One region of the Algihabitans albus genome, then DNA from elsewhere that is predicted to be linked to it. Evidence: predicted binding sites of a transcription regulator. Region 1 holds the regulator's gene; each other region holds the start of a gene.

Region 1 (7,249 bases):
CAGCGAAGCTTTGCTCTGAGAAGCCGTCGAAAGCCGCCTGTCTTCGGGGAAAGCCGACAAGATGAAAGCCTGACATGAAGAAAGCCGATATCGCCGAGTTCTTCGACCGCCTGGCCACCGCCCTGCCGGAGCCGAAGGGTGAGCTGGAATACGTCAACGCCTACACCCTGCTGGTTGCGGTGGTGCTGTCGGCGCAAGCCACCGACGTCGGCGTCAACAAGGCGACACGCCAGCTGTTTCAGGTCGCCGACACGCCGGAAAAGATGCTGGCCCTCGGCGAGGCGCGTCTGAAGGATCACATCAAGACCATCGGTCTGTTCAACTCCAAGGCCAAGAACGTCATCGCCCTGTCGCGGCAGCTCTTGAACGAGCACGACAGCCAGGTGCCGCAGAACCGCGAAGCCCTGGTCAAGCTACCCGGCGTCGGCCGCAAAACCGCCAACGTGGTGCTGAACATGGCCTTCGGACAGGACACCATTGCCGTCGACACCCATATTTTCAGGGTGTCGAACCGGACCGGGATGGCACCGGGAAAGACCGTCGATGCGGTCGAGCAGAAACTTGAGAAGGTGGTGCCGTCAAACCGGAGGCAGCACGCTCACCATTGGCTCATCCTGCATGGCCGCTACGTCTGCAAGGCCCGCAAACCGGACTGTCCGGCTTGCCCGGTCAGCGATCTCTGCGCCTACAAGGCCAAGACAACGGTGGCCATGACGGCCGCGAAGCCGGCCAAGCGGCGCAAACCGGCGGCCTGATCAGAAACGCCAAGGTCCTGCGGCCAGCCTAACGGAAACGTCAGGTTTGTTTGTGGATCGGCTTGATCATGCGGCCGAGGTCGGTTCCGGCGAAGAGGTGCATGTGAAAGTGCGGAACCTCTTGGTGGGCATCCTCGCCGTGATTGGCGACGATGCGGTAGCCGGCCTCCGCTGCTCCCAGATCGCGGGCGACCTGGCCGAGCAGGCGAAAGAAATCCCCGATTTCCGCGTCGCTTGCCTGTGACGCGAAGTCGTCGGACGAAACGTAGGCTCCCTTCGGGATCACCAGGACATGAGTCGGCGTCTGCGGTTCGATGTCTCGGAATGCCAGACTGTGGGGGCTTTCGGCCACCTTGTCGCAAGGAATTTCACCGAGGATGATCTTGGCGAAGACGTTGCTGTCGTCGTAGGTCGCGTGGGTCACCTGCGTTTCCTCATCTTTTCAGTCAGCGCTTTAATAGCTTGCCGCGCAGAACCGCAACAAGACCGGCGCGGCTGTCAACAGGAAGCTGCGGGGTTTTGGGTTCGGATCTCGGCGCCGGAGCGGGCAGACGCGGGTCCACCGAGCCTTCACCGCCTTCGGTCAGGCTGCTTGTGCGCGATCCAAGGCATAGCCGGCGGAGCGGACGGTCCGAATCAGGTCCGCTTCGTCATCGATGTTGAGCGCTTTCCGCAGCCGGCGAATGTGCACATCGACCGTCCGCGGCTCGACGTAGACGTCACGCCCCCAGACGGCGTCGAGCAACTGCTCCCGGCTGAACACCCGGCCCGGATGCTGCATGAGGTAGCGCAGGAGGCGAAACTCGGTCGGACCGAGATGAACGTCGCGTGGGCCGCGGCGAACCCGATGGGCCGCAAGGTCCATCTCCAGATCGTCGAACTGCAGCGTCTCGTTGGCCAGTGCCGGCTGCGCACGTCGCAGGACGGCACGCATGCGGGCCACCAATTCGGCCGGGGAGAAGGGCTTGGTGATGTAATCGTCGGCGCCGCTGTCGAGTCCTCGGACCTTGTCGGCCTCCTCGCCGCGCGCCGTCAGGATGATGATCGGGACGTCGCGGGTTTCCGGCGCACGCCGGAGCTGCCGGCAGACTTCCAGGCCGCTCATCAAAGGTAGCATCCAGTCGAGCAGGACGAGGTCCGGCCGCTCTTCCTTGGCGAGAACCAGGGCCTCTTCGCCATCCCGCGCATCGGCTAGGCGGAAGCCCTCGCGTTCCAGATTGTAGCGCAGCAGCGTGACCAGAGCCGCCTCGTCTTCAACAAGCAATATCAACGGCTTCATAACGGCAGGGATCCCCCGAAACTGCGGTGCCAGTGACGGCACCTCTTCTCCTGAACGCCCGCTCAGGTGCTCACACCTCCGTTGGTGGCGACAGCACCGCGTAACTGCTGGTGTCGCCCTTGGGGCGACCGCCAACGATCTTGTTCCCGGTGACCAGGAAGTGAATGACTTCGGCGATGTTGGTCGCATGGTCGCCCATGCGTTCGACGTTCTTGGCGATAAAGAGCAGATGCGTACAGGGCGTGATGTTCCGCGGATCTTCCATCATGTAGGTGAGGGTTTCGCGGAACAGCGAGGTATACATCTCGTCGACCTCGGCATCGCCTTCCCAAACGTCGATTGCCTTGGCCGGGTCGCGCTCGACGTAGGCATCGAGAACTCGCTTGATGTTGGCCAACACGAGCTGAGCCATGCGCGGCAAGGTGTGCGCCGGCTCTGTCATCGGCACCTGGTTGAGCGCCATGGATCGCTTGGCGACATTGGCGGCGTAGTCGCCGATCCGCTCCAAGTCGGCCGAGATCTTCAGGGCTGCGATCACCTCACGCAGGTCCTGGGCCATCGGCTGGCGCAGCGCCAAGAGCTGCACTGCCTGTTCGTCGATCTCCTGCTCCAGAACATCGATCTGCACATCGTCCTGAACGACCTGGGCCGCCATCTCGCTGTTGCGGCGGCTCAAGGCCTCGACCGCAGACGCCAGTTGGCTTTCCGCGAGGCCGCCCATGCGGATGATCGATTGGCTGAGCCGCGTCAACTCCTTGTCGAAGGCGCGCACCGTATGTTCGGCGGAGGTATCTGGCACTGTCATTCCTTTCCGTCCCGGCGCCGCTTGCGCCGAGCCCGAGCGATCAACCGAAGCGCCCGGTAATGTAATCCTGTGTACGCTGATCCTTGGGGTTGGTGAAAATCTGCTCGGTCTCGTCGGTTTCGACCAGAATCCCAAGGTGGAAGAAAGCCGTGCGCTGGCTGACGCGCGCCGCCTGTTGCATCGAGTGGGTCACGATCACGATGGTGAAGTTCTGCCGCAACTCGTCGATCAGTTCTTCGATCTTGGCCGTGGCGATCGGATCGAGCGCCGAGCAGGGCTCATCCATCAGGATGACTTCCGGATTGACGGCGATCGCGCGTGCGATGCAGAGGCGCTGCTGCTGGCCGCCTGACAAGCCGGTACCCGGCGTATCCATGCGGTCCTTCACCTCTTCCCAAAGGCCGGCCCGCTGGAGGCTGCCCTGAACGATCTCGTCCATTTCCGACTTCGAACTGCCGATCCCGTGAATGCGCGGGCCGTAGGCGATGTTGTCGTAGATCGATTTGGGGAAGGGGTTCGGCTTCTGGAACACCATGCCGACCCGGGCCCGAAGCTGCACGACATCCAGCTTCGGGTCGTAAACGTCCTCGCCATCCATCTCGATGCTGCCTTCGACCCGGCAGCCGTCGATCACGTCGTTCATGCGGTTGATGCAACGCAGATAGGTGGACTTGCCGCAGCCGGAGGGGCCGATCAGGGACGTCACTTCGTACTGCCTGATGTCCAGGTCGACATGCTTCAGCGCGTGCGCCTGGCCGTAGTAGACATTGACGTCGCGCGACTTGATCTTGACGGGTTGTTCGTTGCTCAAGGCCACGGGGCCCTCTGCCTTGTCATGCGCGACATCCAGCATGTCGGAGATACCGCTATCGGTCATGTTTTCCTGTGCCTCTTGAATGCTCATGGTCGTCGCCCCCTACCATCGCCGTTCGAAGCGTTTCCGCAATACCACGGCCATCGCGTTCATAAAGATCAAGAAAGCCAGTAGCACCATAATCGCCGCGGAGGTCTTGGCCACGAAAGCCCGCTCCGGAGCATCGGCCCAGAGAAAGATCTGCACCGGCAAGACCGTGGCCGCATCGGTGAAGCCGCCCGGCACGTCCGCGATGAAGGCCACCATGCCGATCATGAGCAGAGGCGCCGTCTCACCCAGGGCCTGCGCCATCCCGATAATCGTCCCGGTCAGAATACCCGGCATGGCAAGGGGCAGCACATGGTGGGTCACGGTCTGCACCTTTGAGGCGCCGACACCCAAAGCCGCCTCACGGATCGACGGCGGCACGGCCTTCAGCGCGGCACGGGATGCGATGATCACCGTCGGCAGCGTCATCAGCGCCAGGACCATGCCACCGACCAGCGGCGCCGAGCGCGGCAGTCCAAAGAAGTTGAGGAACATCGCCAAGCCCAGCAGGCCGAAGACGATCGAAGGGACCGCCGCCAAGTTGTTGATGTTGACTTCGATCAGGTCGGTCAGACGATTCTTCGGTGCGAACTCTTCCAGGTAAATGGCCGCCAGGACACCGACCGGGAAAGCCAGGGTCAGCGTTATCACGAGAGTCAGGAACGACCCGACGACGGCACCCCAGATCCCGGCCTGCTCCGGCTCGCGGCTATCCGCTTCGGTGAAGAAAGGCGTGTTGAAAACGGTCTGCACCTGACCCCGCTCGCGCAGCGTCTCGACCCACGCGACTTCGTTGTCCTTCACGCGGCGATTGGACTCGGCGATGACATAGGAAATCAGATTCCAATCCTGCGGCTGCGCGCTCGCCTCCGACTCGAGGGGGATCAGAACTTGACCTGTGGCGCGCGCCGGGCTGACCGCGGTGAGCTTGACCAGGCCGCCGTTGATTTCGACAAGATAGCTCGGCAAGCGGTTGTTCAACTCCTCCGTGCTGCCGACCTGCGCCGCACGGACGCGCAGGTCTTCGGCATCGCGTGCCGCGGATTCAGCATTGGAGGTCAAGGAGTCGATCTGCCCTTCGAGGCGCTCCACGCGCGCCTCCAGCCGCGGAACATCCTCGGCTTCGGCCGTTCCCAGATCGCTTCGGGTTTCAGCCAAATCGTCCCGCAGACGGACGGCGGCATTGCCCGCCGCCTCGGCATTGGCGGCCCGATCCTCGGCGAGCTCCGCAAGCCGCTCCTTCATCTCGCTGGCGATGTTGGCGAAGTCGTTGGCACCGGTCAGGATCTCGATCTCTCCGGTCGTACCCGTCGGCGTCGCGATGCCGGCCACCTCGAAGGTCTCGATCGGCGTGATCTGACCTTTCACATAGGTATCGACATCGTCGGACGAGGTGATCCAGACTCTGACGGTTCGGTCGATCAGATCCGGATCGTTCTCAACGGCGGCCCGCAGTTCGAAGGCAGCGTCTCTGGTCACGAGGTTACGGAGCGCCCGCCGTTCGGTGCGTTCCTCGACGTTGGGAAAGAGAGCGAAGAGCGCCTCGTTGACGAGGCTGCGAAACTCGCCGTCGATGTCGATGATCTCACCATCCGCATTTCGCTCGATCTGGATCTCGTTCGGATCCAGGAAAACGTCCACGGCGATTTGGGTCTGGAAGAAGGCTGTCCAGCCCCTGCCGACGATCGAGAACAGCAGGATGCCGAGCATGACGACGGCCGCCGCGATGGCCAAACGGCCATAGGTCTTGAAACGCGTCTCGGCGGCGTAGCGACGGCGGACCCGCGCCGGAGAGAGGTCCGGTCGGCGGATCGCGATGCCTTCGGAGGGTGCGGTCGCGTCAGTCATACTTCTCTCGGTATTTGCGGACGACATGGAGGGCGATAACGTTGAGGCACAGCGTGACGAAGAAGAGTGTGAGACCGAGCGCGAAGGCAGCCAGGGTCTTGGCGGTATCGAACTCCTGATCGCCGACCAGAAGCGTGACGATCTGCACCGTCACGGTCGTAACCGCCTCCAGAGGATTGGCGGTTAAATTGGCGGCCAGTCCGGCGGCCATCACGACGATCATGGTCTCACCCACCGCACGGCTGACCGCCAGCAGCACCGAACCGACGATGCCCGGGAGCGCTGCGGGCAAGATGACCTGGCGCACGGTTTCGGCCTTGGTCGCGCCCAGGGCATAGGCACCGTCACGCAGAGATTGCGGGACGGCGTTCATCACGTCATCCGACAGAGATGAGACGAAGGGGATGATCATGATGCCCATGACGATCCCCGCCGCGAGCGCGGACTCCGACGACACGGTCAGACCGATGGATTCACCTGTGTTCCGGAAGAAGGGCGCCACCGTCAGAGCGGCGAAGAAGCCGTAAACCACGGTCGGCACGCCCGCCAGAATCTCAAGTATCGGCTTGACGGAGGCCCGCAGCTTCTTCCCGGCATACTCGGACATGTAGATCGCGCTGAAGAGGCCGATCGGCACCGCCACGCACATCGCGATCAGGGTGATGAGCAGAGTGCCCGCGAAGAGCGGGATCGCGCCGAAGGCGCCGGAAGAGCCGACCTGGTCGGCGCGCAACGCGATTTGCGGCGACCACTGGGTTCCGAAGAGAAACTCCGTGATCGGGACCTTGCTGAAGAAGCGGCCGGTCTCGAACAGCAGAGAGAAAATGATCCCGATCGTGGTCAGGATCGCGATCGTCGAGGCGATGATCATGATGATGGAAGCGGTCTGCTCCACCTTGTTCCGGGCGCGCATATCCGGCTGCACCCGCCGCAGTGCGAGAAGACCGCCGCCGGCCATCAGCGCCACCATGACCGCGATCATCAGCCAGCGGCTGGCGGCCAGGGTTTCGGCGTAAACTTCGCCGGCCGCCTGGAACATGGGATCCAGAGCGCCTGAAACGATGCCGCCAAGCGCCCGCGCCTCGATATCGCCGATCAGAAGCCGCTGCTCATCGGAACTGCGTTGCGAGAAGTCGTCCGGCAGATTGGCGATCAACCGCATTTCCGCGACATGCGGCTCGGCGATCAGCCAGATAACCATCACCACGAGCGCCGGCAGCAGCACCCAGGACGCCAGGTAGAGTCCGTGGTAGCTGGGCAGGGAGTGAAGTTGGTGAGGCTTGTTGCCCGTCACGGCATAGGCCTGACGCGTGCCGAGCAGATAGCCGACAACGGTCAAGGCGAGCATGACAAACAGAACGACCGAGATGCCCATAGTCCCCACGCGTCCCCAATCGCGCTACCGAAATAATTCGCCCGCCTTCCGGCCGGCTGGAACATAGAGTTCCGTGACGTCGTGTAACGGACTTCGTGTAACTCGCGGTCTCACCCAAACCCATGCAGATCAGCCAGACGCGGCCCTAGGCTTGCGGTCGGCTTTCGATCCGATGCTCCTTAACGGGAGCTGGCGCCTCTTACGGCGGATCCGAGGAAGCAATCACAGCGTCGGCTTCAACGGATCCGGGCATTCCAAAAGAAACAGCTTCGCAAAGTTCCGTCTG
Region 2 (7,249 bases), on a different contig from region 1:
AAGCGCAGCGCCTGGCCCAAGGCTTCGGCCCGCGCCTTCATCGGCGCATCGAGTAGCGCGATCAGCTTGGTTGTCTCGGCGTTCTGGCTCAGCCCGCCGTAGCGCATCGAGAGCGCATAGCTGAGGTAGACGCGCTCGTTATGCCGAACGTAGAGCTGCGGTGCGCGCAGAACGCGGTAGAGAGCCTGTTCGGCACGATAGTCGGGGTGCTCGCGCCAAGCGATATCGCTCAGGTGGCAGGCCGTTTCGCGCAGACGGCGCTGATCCCGAGGCTCGTTCGGAAAAATCGCGGACGTCCAGTTGGCGATCGGTTCGCCCAAGTCTCCGAAACGTCCTTCGCGCGACGCCCAGGCGCGCGCCGCAGCCAACAAGGGATCCTGTCCACGGAGCGCCTCGCTCTGCCGCTCGTAGACCCAGCCCTCGCGCAGTCCGTTGGCGGAAAAGACCACTTCGGCGGGTTTGGCGCGTCGCAGCAACTGCTCCAGCAGCAGCCCGGCATAGGGCAAGGTCTCCAAGCGCCGCCGCGGCACCCCGGGCAGCCGCGCCAAGGAGCGCTTCCCCATCCGCGCCACCAAGCCGGCCAGTTCCTCGGCCTCCTTGCGCGACATGCGGTAGCCCTGGATCATGTGCAGCGGGTAATCGTGCTGTTCCACATGAATGCGTGCCAGCGCCCGCCAGGCACCGCCGACGGGATAGAAGCTGCGCCCCTCGGCGTCCGCGATCCAAGGCTGGGCCTCCAGGTGGCGCGCAACGGTGGCAGCCGCCTGAGCCCGGTCGCCCTCTTCACCGCGCATCAGACGCAGGGGACCCAAGGGCAAGGTCACGAGCTGTCCCTGGGTGCCTCCGTCGAGCTGCGTAAGTTCCAGCGACCCGCCGCCGAGATCGCCGGTCAGGCCATCGGCATCGGGGATCGCAGAGACCACACCTTGGGCGGAAAGCCGGGCTTCCTCCTGGCCGTCCAGCACGCGAACGGGTCTGCCGCAGCGCTCTTCGACCTGAGTGACGAAGTCAGGACCGTTGCTGGCATCGCGCACAGCGGCCGTGGCCAGGAGATCCAGTTGCTGGACCTCCATGGCGCGCGCCAAACCGGCAAACCGGCCGAGGCTGGCCAAGGCCAGGTCGACCCCCTCCTCGTTCAGGCGCCCGGTTTCTTCCAGGCCACGGCCGAGGCCGCAGAGAATCTTCTCGTTGAACAGGGCGACCGGAGCCCTTTCGTCGGCATTGAAAACCACCAGGCGTATGGAGTTCGAGCCGATGTCGACGATGCCGATGCGCGGTTGGGCCTTGGTCATCGACTTGGTGCCCCCGCCACGCTGCCGCCGGCTGCGCAAATCCGCCCTGCGCCCGGCCGGCTCGTCCGGCTGTCGGGTCGTTCCGGTCTGGCGCTCCGCCGGCCGATCTGCCTGGCGATCTACCACGTCTCTACCGGCTTTTCGCGCCACTCGTCCCGACGTCCCGACCTTCTAGTTGCCCTTACGGGCCAACTTTTCTTTGCGCAATGCCGAACCACGCCCGGAAAGGCTGGGATTCGTCATAAAGAAGGACTGAGCGCTGAAGGCGTCGTCGCCCGCTTCGACCCGCTCGAACTCTCCGTCGGGCTGCATGATCCAGGACTGTGCCTCGTCCTTGATGTTGGCCGTCATCACCTGATCGAGGATCTGGGCATGAACGGTCTCATTGACGATCGGCACCAGGGTTTCGACTCGCCGGTCCAGGTTCCGGGGCATCCAGTCAGCCGAGGAGATGAAGACCTTAGCCTTGGGGCTCGGGAGTCCGTGACCGGCGCCGAAACAGACGATGCGGCTGTGTTCGAGAAAGCGGCCGACAATCGAGTGCACGATGATGTTCTCGCTGAGGCCGTCAACTCCGGGACGTAGGCAGCAGATTCCCCGCACGACGAGGTGGATTTTCACCCCCGCCTGGCTGGCCTCATAGAGCTTGTCGATCACCTCGCCATCCACGAGCGAATTGACCTTGCCCCAAACGCTGGCAGGCCGGCCCGCGTTGGCGTGCTCGATCTCGTCATCGATCAGACTCAGCAGAGTCGAGCGCAGCGTCAGCGGCGAGATGGAAATCCGCTCCATCTCGCCTGGCCGGGCGTAACCGGTCATGTAGTTGAACAGCTTCGCGGCGTCCCGGCAAAGCGCGGGATCCGTCGTGAAGTAGCTGAGGTCGGTGTAGATCTTGGCCGTGATCGGATGATAGTTGCCGGTGCCGTAGTGCACATAAGTGCGCAGACCCTCGCCCTCGCGGCGCACCACCATGGAAACCTTGGCGTGGGTCTTCAGCTTGATGAAGCCATAGACCACGTGAACGCCGGCCCGCTCCAGGTTGCGCGCCCAGCGAATGTTGCGCTCCTCGTCGAAGCGCGCCTTCAACTCGACCAGGGCCGTCACGGACTTTCCGGCCTCCGCCGCCTCCGACAAGGCCTTGAGGATGGGGCTGTCCTCGCTGGTCCGGTAGAGGGTCTGCTTGATCGCGACCACGTTCGGGTCCTGGGTCGCCTGGCGCAGGAACTGCACCACCACATCGAAGCTTTCGTAGGGGTGATGAACCACGATGTCCTTGGCGGCAATCGCCTTGAAGCAGTCGCCGTCGAGATCGAGGATCCGTTCGGGAAAGCGCGGCGTGTAGGGTTCGAACAGCAGATCCGGCCGGTCCTTGCCGATCAGCTGCTTCGTATCGACGATGCCCAGCAAACCCTCGAGCGGAAAGATGTCATCCGGCTCGACATCGATTTCGCGCTGCAGGAAGTCGCGCATGTGCGCCGGCATGTCGGTGTTCACCGTCATGCGGATGACGCTGCCGCGACGCCGGCGCTTGAGAGCGGATTCGAAGACCCGGACCAGGTCCTCCGCCTCCTCCTCGATCTCCATGTCGCTATCCCGTACGACCCGGAGAATGCCGACCTCGTGGACCTCCATGTTCGGAAACAGCCGTTCGATGAAAAGCCGCGTGACCTGCTCGATCGAGATATAGCGCTGCTGCCGGCCGTCGTCAGGCAGACGGATGAAGCGCTCGACCTGCGAGGGCAGAGGCACGAGCCCGTTCAGCACCTCCTTCTCGTCTGGCAGATAGAGCTCGGCCACCATCGCGAAGCCGAGGTTCGGCATGAAGGGGAAGGGATGTGTCGGATCGATGGCGATCGGCGTCAAAACCGGGAAGACATTGGCCAGAAAGTAGGCCTCCAGCCATTCCGTCTCGGAGGCGCTCAGCTCCGTCGCGGTCAGAACGCAAATTCCCTCGGCCCGCAACTCGGTCACAAGGCTGCGCCAGCAATGCTGCTGATCCTCCATCAACCGCCCGGCTCGCTGGTTGATCGCGGCAAGCTGCTGGGCCGGAGTCAGCCCCTCCTGACTTTGCTTTAGGACGCCGGCACGTACCTGACCTTTCAGGCCGGCGACGCGCACCATGTAGAATTCATCGAGGTTGGACCCGGAAATGGACAGGAAACGCACGCGCTCCAGAAGTGGGTGGCGGGCGTTGTAAGCCTCCTCCATCACCCGTTCGTTGAATTCCAGCCAGGAGATTTCGCGGTTGATGAAGCGCTCCGACGCCTCGAACAGTGACGGGCTGGCCTTCGCCTCTTTGGACTGGCCTGCAAGCGCGGAACCGCGCTTTCGCTTCACGTCGGCGGGGGTCTCGATTTCAGCAGTCTTCTGCATCGGCTCCTGCCTGTCTCCCGACCTTCTGCCCGTGCGCCTCAGTTTCGAATGAAACCCTACCAGCCGGACAAGACAAAACTGTGTAGCAAGCCGACCCTGCAATGAACAGCGCGCGTGACGCGGCGGAACAGGCTAAAACCAGACGCCATGAAGACCCTGCTCCTCTACCGTCACGCCAAGTCGGCTTGGGACGACACTCGTCTCGACGACTTCGACCGCCCCCTGTCGCCCCGCGGCCGCAAGGCAGCGCCAAGGATCGGCGCCGAAATTGCTGCCCGCGACCTCTTGCCCGAGCTGGTGATCTGCTCGGCCGCGGTCAGAACTCAGGAAACCTGGCGGCTCACGGCGGCGAAACTGGGAGGCAGTTCCGACCTCAGGATCCTGCGCAGCCTTTATCTTGCCAGTCCAGCCCAGATCCTTCGACAAGTTCATCGCACGCCCGATACCATCGACCGGCTGATGGTGATCGCTCACAATCCCGGCCTGGAAACGCTTTCGCTATGTCTCGCGGGACCGGGCAGCGCCGCCGGCGACCGCGACCGCCTGGCCGAAAAATTTCCGACGGCGGGTCTCGCGGTTTTCGCGTTGGACCAGAGCAACTGGCCCGATCTGCAGGCGGGCAGCGCGCGTCTGACGGCGTTCCTGCGCCCACGCGACCTGGAGTAAGGATCCTGGCAGACACCTTCACGGGAGGCAACTTCCCGAGCTAGTTCTTTTGTCGCCAGAAGGGCTTGTGCGCCCGCAGAGCGCTCCAAACGGCTTCGAAGCGCTTCAGGTCATCTTCGATCCGGGCGGCTTGCCACCCCATAACGATACCGACTGGCAGACTTGCGTCCTCGCCGGACTTCGCGAGGCGCGGCTCCAGCTCGTCGAGCAGACGATGACCGACCACGGCGTCATTGACCGCGCCCAGCGTATCCTGCAGCTCGGCCAGAGCGTCGGTATAGGGACGGGTCGTCTTTCGGCCATAGAGATCGCGGAAGAACTCCGCCGCGTAGCGCAGCTTCTTGGCCGCGATCCGAACCCCATGCAAGGCCGCTTCGTCACCGCCCTTGGCCTTGCGATGCAGCTTTCGGAGCTGACGCTGGCGCTTGTCCAGCAAGGCCGCAGCCAGATCGCCGATCGGCGCGTCGGCAAAGCTCGGCCGACCGCCGTCTCTAGGCCGCTTCCAGGTGCCTTCGGCCAGAAAGAGCTCAAGGCGCAAGAGCAGTCGGGCGTAGCGTGGGTCTTCGAGCGACGCGTGCGCCCGCTTGTAAGCCTCATCCCTGGCGCGCCTCACCGCCTGCTCGAGAGTCCGGAGACTGGGTTCGCTGGGCAAGCGGCGCAACAAAGGCTGGACCGTATCCTCCAGGAACACATCGAAATCGCGGGCCGGTCCCAGTTCGCGCTGCAACCAACGCAGTTCCTCCCCGAGACGCGCGTGCGCGGTCTCATGCATCGCCGGCTTGAACACGGACAGTGCCGCTCTGGCGCGGCGAACACCGACCCGAAGCTGATGTACGCCTTCGGGATCGGCCTCCGCGAAGACCGCTTCCTCGTTGGCGCGCATCTGATCGATCGCGCAGCGCATGACCTTTGCGAAGGCCTCCGCGGCGGACATCGCCGACGTCACCGACGGTTTCTGCCCCTTGGCCGGCAGCGGCTCCCGCCCCGCAAAGAGATCGTAGCCGCGCGCGGCCTTGGTCGGCCCGCCGAGCCTCAGCGGAAGCGCCTCGGCCAGCATCATGGCCAGCTCGAACAGGCGAGTCGGCTGGCCCCACTTGAGCTCGAGTTCGGCTTCGCAAATCGCCGCGCTGCGGCCCTGAGCCCGAATCTCGCCGAGGTCCAGGGCCAGTTCGATTTCCGTATCCGCCATGCGAAGCAAACGTGTCCGGCGGGCGATGGCCGTCGTGAAGACAGGCTCGAGGCGATCGCCGAGCTTCGCCTCCGCGAACCAATCCCGGAGGCCCGGCGCATCGATCGCCGAGAGCTCCGGCAGATCTCCGGAAATCTCGCTTTCGAACTCCAGAAAATGCTGCACGCCGTTCAAACGCTCGCCGGCTTCCTCCGCCAGCACGGCGGCGGCCTCGGGTGCCATCTTCAACGTCTGGAACCGTCGGTCGCCGATTCGCCGCACCCGCAGCGCCATGCCGCGGTCCCGCAGCAGAAAATCGGACGTATCGAAGTAAGTGCTATCGAGCTGTCTACTCTGGCTTCGTCCCACGGCGAACGCGCGCAACAACGGCAGACGAGTCAGCTTCTTGAGCTGCGACGGTGCCAGGAGCAGCTTCAGTTCGATTTCGTGGCCCATTCGGTCTCCGGAGCTGCGGCGGATTCATGTCGCGACATCGCCTGATGTGCTTCACAAAATTGTAACAATTCGCTTGGTTTCCAGCGCGCGACGGCCGAAAGCTAACTCACCCGACAGTCGTGTGCCAACGACCGAAAAGTCTTGTAAACGTTTACGTTCGCCGAAATTCGTCCGCGGAGTTTAACGGCTAGAGCGTGCCAGGGTAGGCTCCACCATCGAGAAGCAGATTTTGCCCGGTCACGAAGCCTGCCTGCGCGCTACAGAGGTAGGCACAGGCCTGACCGAATTCGGCCGGATCGCCGAAGCGCTGCGCCGGATTCCCCTTCCGTCTTTCCTCGGTGACCGCCTCGACCGACTTGCCGCTCTTCTGCGCGACGGCGGAGATCGTGGACAGCAAGCGGTCGGTCTCGAAGGGCCCGGGCAGCAGATTGTTGATCGTCACGTTGTGCGCGACCGTCTTGCGCGCCAGCCCGGCCACGAAACCGGTCAGTCCGGCACGCGCGCCGTTAGAGAGTCCCAGAACATCGATCGGCGCCTTCACCGCCGCCGAGGTGATGTTGACGACCCGGCCGAAGCGGCGGTCGATCATCCCGTCGACGGTGGCCTTGATCAGCTCGATCGGCGTCAACATGTTCGCATCCAGCGCGGCGATCCAAGCGTCGCGCCCCCAATCCCGAAAGTCGCCCGGCGGCGGCCCGCCAGCGTTGTTGATCAGGATATCGGGTTCGGGACAGGCCCGCAGCGCGGCCTCACGGCCTTCCGGCGTGGTGATGTCGACGGCCACCGTCGTTACGGCGACACCGCAGGCCTTGCGGATCTCTTCGGCCGTCGCCTCGAGCGGTCCCGGCGTCCGGGCGACCAGTGTCAGCTCCACTCCCTCCTGTCCGAGCTGCAGGGCGCAAGCCTTGCCCAAGCCCTTGCTGGCGGCGCAGACAAGCGCCCGACGTCCGGCGATTCCCAAATCCATGACGATTTTTTCCTTGCTAGGTTTGATCTTCCAACGCTTCCAGAGCCTCGACTTCCTCGGCCAAGGCGGCCCGAGCGACCGTGATCGTGATGCCGCGCTGCTCGGCCAGGGCACGCCGGTCGATCGCGGCCACGATGGCGCGGGCGGCGGCGAAACTGCGTGGGATGCGGCGCTGTAGAAACTCGACCAACTCGGCTGTGACCAGCAGTTGACGGTCGGCGAAGAGCTTGACCAGCACGGCCTGCAGCAGGGCGTCGTCCGGCGCCCCCAACTCCGCCACCGTCGCCGTCGCGAGGCGCGAGGCCAGATCCGGCAAAGAGATGTTCC
Region 3 (7,249 bases), on a different contig from region 1:
GTCTCGGGTCTCTCTCGCATGGCTCCGGGCGGTCGGAAGCGGCGCCCTCGCAGATCTGGTCTGGAAGTTTCAAAAATTGCACGATCTTTGCCTCAAAGAGGCACGGGGACATACTTCGGCCGCCGAGCTAACACGGCGACGGCGCGGGAACAAGCGGCCCTGTCGCCTAACGCGAAGGCCGCCCGTAGGATCATCGTTGCCCGTCGTTCGGCCCAGGGCCCGCCGCGCCATTCGATCCACTGGGGCCATTCGGTTCTCTGGATGGGTCGTCGTCTGAGTTGCGGTCGGGATCAGGGCGCTTTGAGGTTTCGGGGCCGGTCTCTTGCTGGCCGTCGGTCAGGTCGCGGAAATCGCCGTCGATGGTCGTCCCGCCGTTGGGTGAGGGCCCCCAGCCTCGGCCTGGGCGCGGGGGCGGCTTGACGCCCGCGTCGCGATGCGGATCGGGCTGCGCTTGCCGCGCCGGGTCGTACGGGCCGCCCGCCGCGAGGTCGGGATTGACGTAAACACCTGCCGTCCCGTGCGTCTTCACGTAACGAGCAGCAATTCCGCGCAGAGCAGTGCGGACAGCCGGGACAAACAGCGCCAGGCCGACGGCGTCCGTAACGAAACCGGGAGTCAGCAGCAGCGCCCCGGCGAAGACCAGACAAAGGCCGTCGAACAGTTCATGTGTCGGCATCGCCCCCCGATTTATCTGCTGACGCGCCCGATTCAGGGTAGCGATTCCCTGCAAACGCAGCAGCCAGGTGCCGACGACCGCCGTTATCACAACGACGGCGAGGGTCGGCCAGAGGCCGATCAGGCCGCCGACCTGAATGAAAACGGCGATTTCGATCAATGGGACGGCGATGAAGGCCGCCAACAGAAGCAGACCCATTCTTGCCCTTTCTTCTAGGCTCTCCTATGTAGTGGGAGCGAGGCTGCTGCCAGGCAAGGCCTCCGTTTCGCCATGCGACGCGGAAGTCGTTCCAAAAGCTCAGGTGGAGGTTCGTGGTGGGGCGCAACCGCTCCGTCTGAAAAATACACACTGTCCGCCAAATCCGACCCCTCGAGACGCACGGACGACCCTTATGGGCACAGGTCTCCTCGACATCATCATCCTCGGCGCGATCGCCGCTTTCTTGGTGCTGCGCTTGCGCAGCGTGCTCGGTAAACGGACCGGGCACCAGGGCGGACGCGAGTACGATCCTTTTCATCAGGAGCAACTGCGCCGCCAGCGGGAAGAGCAAGCCCGTGCCGGCAAGGAGGGCGGTGAGGAGGAAAAGGTGGTTCAGCTGCCGGACGGTCGGCCCGGGACCCCAGCAGAAGAGGTCCCGGCGGACTTCGCCGAGCGACCTGGCGGCGGCGGTCTGACGCAAATCAAGCTCGCGGACCGCGATTTCGATCCCGATCAGTTCCTGGAAGGCGCGCGCGGGGCTTTCGAGATGGTGGTCGGAGCCTTCGCGCAGGGCGACGTTCAGATCTTGCGACCGTTGTTGGCCGATGATGTCTATGGCGATTTCGCCGGCGCCGTCGAGCAGCGGCAACAGGCCGACGAGCGGCTGGAGACGACGCTGGTGGGCATCAAGTCGGCCGATATCATCGACGCCGACCTGCGAGGCACGACGGCGTTTGTCACGGTCAAGTTCGTGTCCGAGCAGGTTAACGTGACCTACGATGACGAAGGTCGAGTGGTCGACGGCGACCCCAGCGAAGTCGACACGATCACTGACATCTGGACCTTCGCGCGCAACACCCGCAGCCGAGATCCGAACTGGAATTTGGTGGCCACTGCCGCGCCGAACTGAGTTATCCGTAACTCAGCCATGGTGATTCGCCGGCGTCTGTCGGCCGAGTCGACCGATCCAGCGTTACGTCACGAGGGTTAACGTCTCTATGCCGCTCGCCCGTTCGATCGCCCTGCTTCTGAGCGGTGCGGCGCTCGCGTTGGCTCTAAGCGGCTGTAGCGACGAAGACGTGGGCGAGCGGGTGGAGGCGCCAAGCGAGTCCCCCGTCGAAGCACCCGGCGAGGATTTGGCCGGAGCACCGCCGATCCTCTTCGAGCCTGTCGATTTTGCGGATCTGCCGGGCTGGACCGAGGACTCCCATGCGGAGGCTCTGCCGCCTTTGCGGCGCTCTTGCGACCGGCTTCTCAGACGTGACGACACTCTGTCGGTCGGTCCCGACGGCCTGGCCGGCACAGTGGCGGACTGGCGAGGGCCCTGCGAAGCCTTGGCGCTGGTCGATGCCGACTACGCCCCAGGTTTCTTCCAGGACTGGTTCCGTCCCTTTGCCGTCAGCGAGCCGGGCGACGATACGCCCGACGAAGGCCTCTTCACCGGCTACTACGAAGCGGAACTGGCTGCCAGCGAAAGCCCCGGTGACGGCTATGACTACCCGATCTTGGCCTTGCCCGAAGACCTGGTGACCGTGCGGCTGCGGGACTTTCGGGCCGATCTGCCGCCCGAGCGTCTGGTCGGCCGGGTCGAGGGCGGCAGCCTGGTGCCCTACCACGACCGTACCGCGATCGAGACCGGCCGGCTGGATGGCCTGGCAGAGCCGCTGCTCTGGGCGAAAGATCCCGTCGACTTGCATATTCTGCAAATCCAAGGCTCCGGCCTTGCCACGCTGCCGAATGGGGAAACGCTGCGCATCGGCTTTGCCGGCTCCAACGGCCAGCCCTTCGTCGGGTTCGGCCGGGTCATGTTGGACCGCGGGCTGGTGGAGCCCGGCAAGGGCTCGATGCAGGATATGCGCGCTTGGCTGAAAGCCAACCCGGCGTCTGCGACTGAAATCATGCGCGAGAACCCGCGCTACATCTTTTTCAGGCGAATCGAGGGGGAAGGGCCGATCGGGGCGCTTGGCGTGCCGTTAACGCCGCAGCGCTCGCTGGCGATCGATCCCAGGCTGCTGCCGCTCGGCGCGCCGATCTGGCTGGCCACCACCCGCCCCGGTCCGGACGAGACGCCGTTGCGCCGCCTGATGGTCGCTCAGGACACCGGCAGCGCCATCGTCGGCGCCGTGCGAGGGGATTTCTATTGGGGTACCGGCGAGGCGGCTCTCGACGAGGCCGGCCGCATGGCCGAACGCGGCCGCTACTGGCTGCTGCTCCCCAAGACGGTAGCCGAACGCCGCGAGGCGACGGGGTAGCGACCTTTTTCATGTCGCGTCGTGGAAGATCACCCCGAGGGTCAGGCGCTGGCCGCGTGTCAGGCGGCTGACGCCGTGGCGCAGGGTCAGGCGGTAGGGGCCGCGCTGACCTTCGGCGGGGCGGTCGCGGACCGGGAAGATCACCGCATCGCCTTGGGCCAAGGGCACCACCTCGGCGCGGGACTGGCTGCGCGGACGCTGCTCGGTCAGCAGGAAGCTGCCGCCCTCGAAGTCGCCGCCTTCGGCCTCCGGACCCGGTCGGCTGAGCAGGATGGCCATCTGCAAGGGAAAATGCAGAGCGCCGTAGAGGTCCTGGTGCAGGCGATTGTAGTCGCCGGATTGGTACTTGAGCAGGAGCGGCGTGGGACGAGTCTGCCCGGCGGCGTGGCAGTCGGCCAGATAGGCGTCGAGCGTCTCAGGCAGCGCCGCCTCGCCGAGCCGGGCACGCCAACGATTGGCGATGTGGGCCAGCGGCGGATAGGCGGCGGTCCGCAGCGCGGCGATGGTAGCCGGCAGCGGATAGGCGAAGTACTGGTACTCCCCTTCGCCGAAGCCGTGACGGCGCATGACGACACGGCTGCGAAATCGCTCCGGCTGGTCGTAAAGAGCCGCGATTTCGGCGCAGGACCCCGGGTCGAGCAAGCCTGGAAGCCGGGCAGCGCCCCAAGCGTTCAGCTCCGTTTCCACCTCGTTCCAGTCGATCCGTCTCCAGTCCAGAGCTTGCGGCCGACTCGCGACAGCGGTCATGACGGCGCGATTCCCTTGGTTCCAGACCTGAACAATGAAAGGACTTCGACGCGCATGTACATCTCCATGCAACTCCTCCAGCCCCTCATCGCACTCGCGGCCGGCGTGACCGTGCTGCTCTTCCCGCGCATTCTGAACTACGTGATCGGCATCTACCTCGTCCTGATCGGTGTGCTCGGCCTGCTCCCTCACATCGGGTGACTGCGCGACGGAGTATCGCCTACTGGCGCTGTAGCCCCTCCGCGCCCCTTTCCAGTTCTTCGGCCGCACCCTCGACTGCTTCGTCGATGCGCTCACCGGCGCGTTCGAGCGGGCCTTTGTCCTCTTCGGCGACCAGCAGGCCAACGACGAAAGCGGCTATGACGGCGGCGGCTACGAGACCGCCGATGATTACGGGTCGCATAAACAGATGACTCCTTGCCATGACGTGATCCACACCCGGGTCGTCGCGACCCGGGCTGCGGCCTCATTCTCACGGCAAGACGCGACGGTCCAGTCTCCAGCGTCCTAAATGGACTCGCCCTGAGCCTCGCGGGTCAGCAGCTCCGCCTTTCGCGTGACGCCCCAGCGGTAACCGGCCAGGTTGCCGTCTTCACGCAGAGCGCGATGACAGGGAATCACCAGGCTCACCGGATTGATGGCGCAGGCTCGACCGACGGCGCGCCAAGCGTTCGGCCGGCCCAACAGTTCGGCGATCTCGCGGTAGGTGCGGGTTTCGCCATAGGGAATGGCGATCAACTCGCTCCAGACGCGACGCTGGAAGGCGGTCGCGCGGACGTCGAGCGGCAGGTCGAGGTGCGGCGTCGCGCCGGCCAGATATGCCATCAAGACCTCAAGGGAATCCTGGATCGCCGGATCGTCGCGTTCGATCGAGTCGGCGGTCGGGAATTCCGCCCGCAACTCGGCCTCCAGGGTTGTGTCGTCGTCGCCGAGCGCGAGAAAGCAGAGGCCCCTCTCGGTGGCGGCGGCAAGCAGCCGGCCGAGCGGCGAGTCCGCGAGCGAGTAGACGATACGCGCGCCGGCGCCCCCCTTGGCATAAGTCGCCGGGGTCATGCCGAGCGTGCGGTCGGCGTTCTCGTAGACTCGGCTGGAGGACCCGTAGCCGGCGCCGTAGGTGGCCTCGGCCACACGGCCATGGTCGCGCAGCTCGGCCCGGAAGCGTTCGGCGCGGCGCGCGGCGGCGTAGTCGCGCGGGCTGACGCCCAAGGCCTTCTTGAACAGCCGCTGCAGATGCCAAGGACTCAAGCCGACCGCTTCGGCCAGACTGGCCAGCGTCTGACGCGGCCCGTCGCCGTCGCTCTCGGCGTCGATCAGATGGCAGACACGCTCGACCGCCTGAAGCTGTGTCGGAGTCAGCCGCGCACGGCGAGTTTTGGCCAGTGCGGTATCGTTCGGAGGCGCAGGCGTCGACTCTTTGAAGTCCATGCTGTCCGGCCGGGGTGTCAGCTGCTGATCCATTGTTCGTGCTCCACTTTAGCTAGTTCGCTCTCAAAGTGGGCCAGAGCCGGTCATGGGGCTATCCGGATTTTGCACACTGAGCGCCATCGCGTTGGCGCAGCGCCGGAATTCAGCAGAGCCCTTGGGGATGTCTCGAGCGCAATACAAATGTAAAAATTCTGAAATCCTTGGGACGCGATGGCTGGCTAAAAGCCGGCGCAACCGTGCGGCACCAGGGAGGCGGTACGGTTCTTTCGTGCGTTCCGCACAACGACCCACCGGGAGGTTTCATAACGATGTCGCATCACTCGAAGCTGTTGGCAGGCGCTGCCGCCGTAGCGCTGCTGGCCGGCGCCGGCGTGGCGCAGGCGCAGACCGAAGTGCAGTGGTGGCACGCCATGGGCGGCGCGCTGGGCGAGAAGACCAACGCGATCGCCGAAGGCTTCAACGCCAGCCAGTCCGAGTTCAAGGTCACGGCGGTCTATCGGGGCAACTACACCGAGACCATGACCGCGGCCATTGCCGCCTTCCGCGCTGGCGAGCAGCCGCACATCGTCCAGGTCTTCGAGGTCGGTACTGCGACCATGATGGCGGCCGAGGGCGCGATCTATCCGGTCTACGAGCTGATGGCCGATGCCGGTGTCGATTGGAATCCGGACGACTATCTCGATTCGGTGGTGGGTTACTACACGACGCCGGACGGCGACATGCTGTCGATGCCGTTCAACAGCTCCACCCCGGTGATGTACTACAACAAGGAAGTCTTCGAGGCTGCCGGCCTGGATCCCGAGAGCCCGCCGACCACTTGGCCGGAGCTGGAGGAGGCGGCGCGCACCATTATCTCCTCCGGTGCCGCGACCTGCGGTTTCACCACCGGCTGGCAGTCCTGGGTGCAGCTCGAGAACTTCGGCGCCTGGCACAACGTGCCCTTCGCAACCGAGTCCAACGGTTTTGAGGGACTGGGCACGGAGCTGGCCTTCAACAGCGATCTGCATGTCGCCCACATCGGGGCAATGCAGGCCTGGTCCGAAGAGGGCGTCTTCAAGTACGGCGGTCGCCGCTCCGACAGTGCGCCGCTGTTCTATACGCGCGAATGCGCCATGTACATGAACAGCTCGGCCGCCTACGCCGGCGTCACCGCCAACGCCGAGTTCGAGTTCGGGGTTGCCAAGCTGCCCTATTGGCCGGACGCTTCGGGGGCGCCGCAGAACACCATCATCGGTGGGGCGACTCTCTGGGTTCTGCGCGGCCGTGATGCCGAGGAGTACGAAGGCGTGGCCGCCTTCTTCAACTACCTCGCCAAGCCCGAGGTGCAGGCTCAGTGGCATCAGGATACGGGTTATCTGCCGATCACCAATTCGGCCTGGGAGCTGAGCCGCGAGCAGGGCTTCTACGAAGAGAACCCCGGGACCGATACCTCGATCGAGCAGATGACGCTGAACGATCCGACGCAGAATTCCAAGGGTCTGCGTCTGGGCAGCTTCGTCCAAATCCGCGACATCATCAACGAGGAGCTGGAGCGCATCTGGGCCGGTGACGTCACCGCTCAGGAGGGCCTGGATACCGCCGTCCGGCGTGGCAACGAGCTGCTGCGCCAATTCGAGGCCGACAACAGCTAAGGCATACGAACCTCCGAAGGTTCGGGCCGTCTGCCGGGTCTCTGCCGGCGGGCGGCCCGACCTCGTTTCTTAGGTCCTTTTCCGCTTTCAGGTCTTTCCTTGCCCCCATGGAAAAGCGCGTCGTCTTCCGCCACGCTTGGTTACCCTATCTTCTGCTCTTGCCGCAGTTGGCGATCACTCTGGTTTTCTTCATCTGGCCGGCGAGTCAGGCTCTCTACCAGTCGGTGCTTCGCCAGGACCCCTTCGGCCTGCGCACCAGCTTCGTAGGCCTGGAGAACTTCGCCCGACTGTTCCGCGATCCGCTCTATCTCGACAGCTTC

What was found. The regulator PhoB, encoded in region 1, activates phosphate uptake and scavenging genes when phosphate is short. The targets are predictions, from matches to a motif close to TNTCATAAAACTGTCA.
Region 2: DBZ32_RS04595 (CYTH and CHAD domain-containing protein) is a predicted target of PhoB. The motif match lies at 6,005-6,020, and genes of this name have one in related genera.
Region 3: ugpB (sn-glycerol-3-phosphate ABC transporter substrate-binding protein UgpB) is a predicted target of PhoB. The motif match lies at 5,469-5,484, and genes of this name have one in related genera.

Annotation. Positions count from the first base shown of each region.
Region 1 is NZ_QXNY01000004.1:421,816-429,064, reverse strand. It holds gene nth (endonuclease III) at 75-755, shown strand; gene DBZ32_RS12100 (HIT domain-containing protein) at 796-1,179, opposite strand; gene phoB (phosphate regulon transcriptional regulator PhoB) at 1,339-2,034, opposite strand; gene phoU (phosphate signaling complex protein PhoU) at 2,105-2,839, opposite strand; gene pstB (phosphate ABC transporter ATP-binding protein PstB) at 2,880-3,692, opposite strand; partial or broken gene pstA (phosphate ABC transporter permease PstA) at 3,756-4,559, opposite strand; partial or broken gene DBZ32_RS22475 (DUF3333 domain-containing protein) at 5,103-5,588, opposite strand; gene pstC (phosphate ABC transporter permease subunit PstC) at 5,581-6,963, opposite strand.
Region 2 is NZ_QXNY01000002.1:633,557-640,805, forward strand. It holds gene ppx (exopolyphosphatase) at 1-1,418, opposite strand, end outside; gene DBZ32_RS04585 (RNA degradosome polyphosphate kinase) at 1,464-3,665, opposite strand; gene DBZ32_RS04590 (SixA phosphatase family protein) at 3,813-4,331, shown strand; gene DBZ32_RS04595 (CYTH and CHAD domain-containing protein) at 4,372-5,955, opposite strand; gene DBZ32_RS04600 (SDR family oxidoreductase) at 6,143-6,922, opposite strand; gene DBZ32_RS04605 (P-loop NTPase family protein) at 6,939-7,249, opposite strand, start outside.
Region 3 is NZ_QXNY01000011.1:130,892-138,140, reverse strand. It holds gene DBZ32_RS22945 (FxsA family protein) at 191-859, opposite strand; gene DBZ32_RS21845 (Tim44/TimA family putative adaptor protein) at 1,068-1,784, shown strand; gene mltA (murein transglycosylase A) at 1,873-3,126, shown strand; gene DBZ32_RS21835 (2OG-Fe(II) oxygenase) at 3,136-3,873, opposite strand; gene DBZ32_RS21830 (DUF3096 domain-containing protein) at 3,928-4,074, shown strand; gene DBZ32_RS21825 (hypothetical protein) at 4,094-4,276, opposite strand; gene DBZ32_RS21820 (methylated-DNA--[protein]-cysteine S-methyltransferase) at 4,381-5,331, opposite strand; gene ugpB (sn-glycerol-3-phosphate ABC transporter substrate-binding protein UgpB) at 5,607-6,929, shown strand; gene ugpA (sn-glycerol-3-phosphate ABC transporter permease UgpA) at 7,037-7,249, shown strand, end outside.